One region of the Kribbella sp. WER1 genome, then DNA from elsewhere that is predicted to be linked to it. Evidence: riboswitches for the same ligand, from Rfam matches in the RefSeq annotation. Region 1 holds a riboswitch; the other holds the start of a gene.
What was found. A riboswitch is a leader RNA that binds a small molecule or an ion and turns the genes downstream of it on or off. The one in region 1 is predicted to bind FMN.
Positions count from the first base shown of each region.

Region 2: another riboswitch for FMN. It lies ahead of ribD (bifunctional diaminohydroxyphosphoribosylaminopyrimidine deaminase/5-amino-6-(5-phosphoribosylamino)uracil reductase RibD); the one in region 1 lies ahead of ribB (3,4-dihydroxy-2-butanone-4-phosphate synthase).

Region 1 is NZ_CM135186.1:4,289,124-4,291,566, reverse strand. It holds gene ACXJJ3_RS20585 (transketolase family protein) at 1-480, shown strand, start outside; gene ribB (3,4-dihydroxy-2-butanone-4-phosphate synthase) at 464-1,078, opposite strand; FMN riboswitch at 1,166-1,299, opposite strand; gene ACXJJ3_RS20575 (apiosidase-like domain-containing protein) at 1,347-2,443, shown strand, end outside.
Region 2 is NZ_CM135186.1:6,853,303-6,855,745, reverse strand. It holds gene ribD (bifunctional diaminohydroxyphosphoribosylaminopyrimidine deaminase/5-amino-6-(5-phosphoribosylamino)uracil reductase RibD) at 1-1,007, opposite strand, end outside; FMN riboswitch at 1,209-1,339, opposite strand; gene ACXJJ3_RS33630 (MFS transporter) at 1,399-2,443, opposite strand, start outside.

The sequences.
Region 1 (2,443 bases):
GCGTCGGAGGGGCCGGTGTTCATCCGGGTCAGCCGGATGAGCGTGCCGAAGGTGTACTCCGAGGACTACACGTTCGAGCTCGGCAAGGCGATCACGGTCCGCGAAGGCACCGACGTGACCGTGATCAGCAACGGGACCGTGCTGTGGCGGGCGCTCGCCGCCGCCGAACTGCTCGCGGCGGAAGGGATCTCGGCGCGGGTGGTGTCGATGCCGACGGTGAAGCCGCTGGACACCGACGCCGTGGTCGCGGCCGCGCGGGAGACGGCCGGCATCGTGACCGCCGAGGAGGCGGTGTCCGGTGGCGGTCTCGGCGGTGCGGTCGCCGAGACCGTCGTACAGCAGCACCCGGCCCGAGTGACGATCCTCGGGATCCCCGAGTTCGCGCCCACCGGGTCGGCCGGCTACCTGCTCGACCGGTACGGGCTGTCCGCCGGCGGGATCGCCGACGCCGCCCGCAAGCTGGTCACGACAGGTAGCTGACCAGGTCGGCGATCGAGATCATCGCGAAGCCATGAACGTCGGCGAACGCCCGCAGGTCCGCACCGGTCATCAGCGTGCCGTCGTCGTTCATGAGCTCGCCGATCACGCCGACCGGCGGGAGACCGGCCAGCCGGACGAGTTCGACCGTGGCCTCGGTGTGGCCCGGCCGTTCCCGTACGCCGCCGTCGACCGCCCGCAACGGCAGGATGTGACCGGGCCGGATCAGGTCCGCGCGCTGCGCCTTCGGGTCGGCCAGTACGCGGACCGTCCGCGCCCGGTCCGCCGCGGAGATCCCGGTACCGACACCGGTCGCCGCATCCACGGAGACGGTGTACGCCGTACGGAGGCTGTCCTGGTTGTCCGGGACCATCAGCGGGAGTTCGAGCCGGTCCAGCACCTCGGAGGTGGTGGGCGCGCAGACGTAGCCGCTGGTGTGGCGGACGAGCAGCGCCATCAGTTCCGGGGTCGCGAGGCTCGCGGCGAAGGTCAGGTCACCTTCGTTCTCACGGTCCTCGTCGTCCACGACCACAACCGGACGGCCAGTCGCGATGTCGGAGACGGCGCGTTCTATGGTGTCCAGGCTGGTCAATGTGTTCATCTTCGTTGTCCTCTCGGGCAGTGCAACCGATTGGCACTCCGGGGGCAACGACAAACCTCACGCCCCGGTTCTCGGGACGTGCGGTTGCCACGTGCGTCTTCCCATCCGGACTTTCACCGTCGGTCCTGGAGTTCCACCAGGTCAACCGCTCCTTCTCGCGAAGTCACGGGTCGCGGACTGTCACCGCCGGCTCGGAATTTCACCGACCCCAGAGCACGTGTGTTCTCTTCGTCCTCAGCTTAACGGCAACCAGCACCCCGGGAGTGTCATGTCCATCTCATCCGTCTGGAGAGAACTCGAATTCCCCGCCACCTCGGACTGGGTCGAGTTCACCCACGAAGACGGTCTCGCGCTCCGCCGACCGACGTTTGACACCGGCGGGGGTGGTCGGCGGCGGGTGCGGTTCGCGGCGCCGGTTGCCGGGCGGTGGCGGTGGGTGGACGGGGACGTGTCGGGCGAGTTCAACGTGATGGAGTCCGAGGAAACGAATCCGTTTTACGTGCATGGGTTTTGGAGGATGTCGCCGGGTGGGCGGAGTCTTGTGCATGCGGACGGGACGCCGGTTGTGCTGGTGGCGGATACCGCGTGGGCGTTGCCGTGGCGGGCGACCGCGGAGCAGGTGCGGGAGTATGCCGCCGATCGGCAGGCGAAGGGGTTCAACGCGGTCCTGCTGATGACGGTGCAGCCGGACATGCGGGCGGTCGGGCCGCGGGACCGTACGCAGGACCAGGGGTTCGGGGTCGGGTTCGAAGACCTTCCCGACGGTCGTCTCACCCGGATGAACTTCGAGTACTTCGAGTACCTCGACGAGTTGCTGCGGATTCTCGTCGAGCACGGGATCGTCCCGGTGCTGCAGCCGGTCTTCCACGGGTTCGGGTGGAAGGGGCTCGATGTCGCCGGCACCGTCGTACCGGCGGAGGAGTATGCGGAGTACTGCCGCTACCTCGTCGCGCGGTACGGCGCTCGGCCGGCGATCTACCTGGTCGGCGCCGACGGGGCCGGGACGGAGCCGCAGATCGCGGCGGGCGGGGCCGAGGTGCACGCGAGCGACTGCTACCACCAGCCGACCGGCATCCACTACCGCCCGCACATCCGCCCGGTCGCGCACCAGGACGCGGACTGGCTCGACTTCCAGTGGTGCCAGACCGGCCACACCGGCGAGCACGTCCCGGAGCGGGTCGCCGACCTGTGGCGCAACCTCCCGGTGAAGGCGGTCGCGAACGGCGAGCCGACGTACGAGCACACCGGCCGCACCGGTGTCGCCGAGGGCTGGTGGCAGGGGCACGAGGCGTGGAGCAACCTGTGCGCGGGCGGCACGATGGGGGTCGTCTACGGCGCGGGCAGCCTGTGGCAGTGGCGGCTGCA
Region 2 (2,443 bases), 2.6 Mb from region 1:
TTTCCTCCCAGAGGAACCAGGGTCAGCCGGACGTCGTCGCCGAGGCGGGTGACGTCCGCTAGGTTGAACCGCAGCAGGTGGTCGATCGATTCCGCGCCGAGGTCGCCGACCGCGGCGTACCCCGAACCGAGCACGGCCGGGGCGACGTACGCGACGATCTGGTCGACCAGCCCGGCGCGCAGGAACGCGGCGGCCAGCGTCGGGCCGCCTTCGAGCCAGAGGTGCCGGATCTGCCGGTCGTCCAACTGCCGGAGCACCTCGGCGGGATCGTGCGTCGGCAGCAGCAACGTCTCCGCGCGGTCGTTGCGGACCCGCGCGGTCGCCGGGATCTCCCGGTCGCCGACCACCACCCGCAACGGCTGCCGCGCCGCGGGTACGTCGTTCTCGTCCCGAACCGTCAGCTCCGGGTCGTCGGACAGCACCGTCTGGGTACCGACCGCGATCGCGTCGCACTCGGCCCGCAGCCGGTGCACGTCCGCACGCGCGATCGGTCCGGTGATCCACTTACTCGTCCGGTCCGGCGCCGCGGACCGCCCGTCCAGCGTGGTCGCGAACTTCCAGGTCACGAACGGCCGCCCGACCCGGACGCTGTGCAGCCACACGTGGTTGACCGCCTCGGCCTCGGTCCGCAGGACGCCCTCGACGACGTCGACGTTCTTGCTGCGCAGCTTGTCCGCGCCGCCGGCCGCCGTACGGTTCGGATCCGGTACGGCGTACACGACCCGCGCGACGCCCGCCTCGACCAGCGCGTCCGCGCACGGACCGGTCCGCCCGGTGTGATTGCAGGGCTCGAGCGTCACGTACGCCGTACCGCCCCGGGCCCGGGCACCCGCCATCCGGAGCGCTTCGACCTCCGCGTGCGGGCCGCCGGCAACAGCATGGAAGCCCTCGCCGACCGGATGCCCGTCGGAGCCGGTGACCACGCAGCCCACGACCGGGTTCGGATGCGTGCTGCCGGTGCCGCGGGCGGCCAGCTCGACGGCACGCCGCATCCACGCGACATCCATCGGCGACACGTCGTTCACTACTCGGGCCCCTCGTCGTCACGGACGCACTGCCGGGGCCTCGCTCGGCGCATCCGCTCCGTCGCCGTCGCTGGAACTCGCCGGTCCCAACGCCAGGCCCGTCACCGGACCCTCGCCGGTCGCGTCCCGCAGGCCTCACAGCCCACGCTCCGCGCCGCCGGGCGCCAGAGCACACCCGCCGACCGCGTGCGCCTCCCATCCGGACTTTCACCGTCGGTCCTGGAATTCCACCAGGTCAACCGCTCCTTCTTGCGAAGTCACGGGTCGCGGACTGTCACCGCCGGCTCGGAATTACACCGACCCCGGAGCACGCGAGTGGGTTTCACTCGTTCCTCAAGTATGCCCCCTCCGCCAACCCCCGCCACGACCCAGGTCACATCGTGGCCACCGGGCGGACCCTCCGCGTCAGCGCGAGACCGCCTGACGCGACCACGCAGGCCACCGCGACGGTGAGCACCAGCGGCCGGTACCCGAACGCGTCCGCGAGCCCCGCGCCCGCGAGCGGCCCGGTCGCCTTCGCGATCGTGGTCGGCGTACCGAGCAGGCCCGCGATCGTGCCGAACCCGGTCGCGCCGTACCGGTCGAGCAGGATCGCCGGCGTCGCGATCGACGACACGCCGAAGCCCAGACCGAAGAGGACCAGGCAGCCGACCGCGCCCGCGACGTGCCGCCCGACCACCGGGAGCAGGGCGATCGCGACCCCCTGGACGAACAGGATCAGCGCGGTGATCGTCGCCATCGGCAACCATCGGGCGGAGACGCTGGTCACCAGGCGGCCCGTCACAGACAGCAGGCCGAGCAGACCCGCGAGGGTGGCCGCGCGGGCCGGCGGGTGGCCGAGGGTGATCAGGTACAGGACGAGGTGGACGGCGATCACGGCCAGCGCCGCGCTGTGCACGACGAACGCGCCGGCAAGCAGCCAGAAGCCGGGGTCCTTGAGAACTCTCACTGGTGATTTGGCTGATCTGTCGGTCGGGCGGCTTGGGGGTCGGCGCGGTACGGCGAGGAAGTGGAGCGGGACGGTGGTCAGCGCGAGTACGCCGGCCAGTACGGCGAGGCCGGTCCGCCAGCCGAGGCTCTGCGCGAGGTATCCGGTGAGCGGGATGAAGATCGAGCTCGCCAGACCGCCGACGAGCGTGATGGTGAGGATCGAGTTGGTCCTTCGCGCGGGCGCGGCGACGGCGACGACTACGGCGAAGGCGGGCGGATACAGCACCATCGCGGAGGCGACGCCGATCGCGACGAACGCGACGTACAACTCGAAGGTGCTGTGGACCTGCGACCACCCGAGTACGGCGACGGCCGCGAGGATCGAGCCGGCCGTCATCAGCCCGCGGCCGCCCCGCACATCCAGCCGCCGGCCCACCGGGATCGAGATCAGCCCGCTCACCAGCACAGCGGTGGTCGAAGCGCCGACC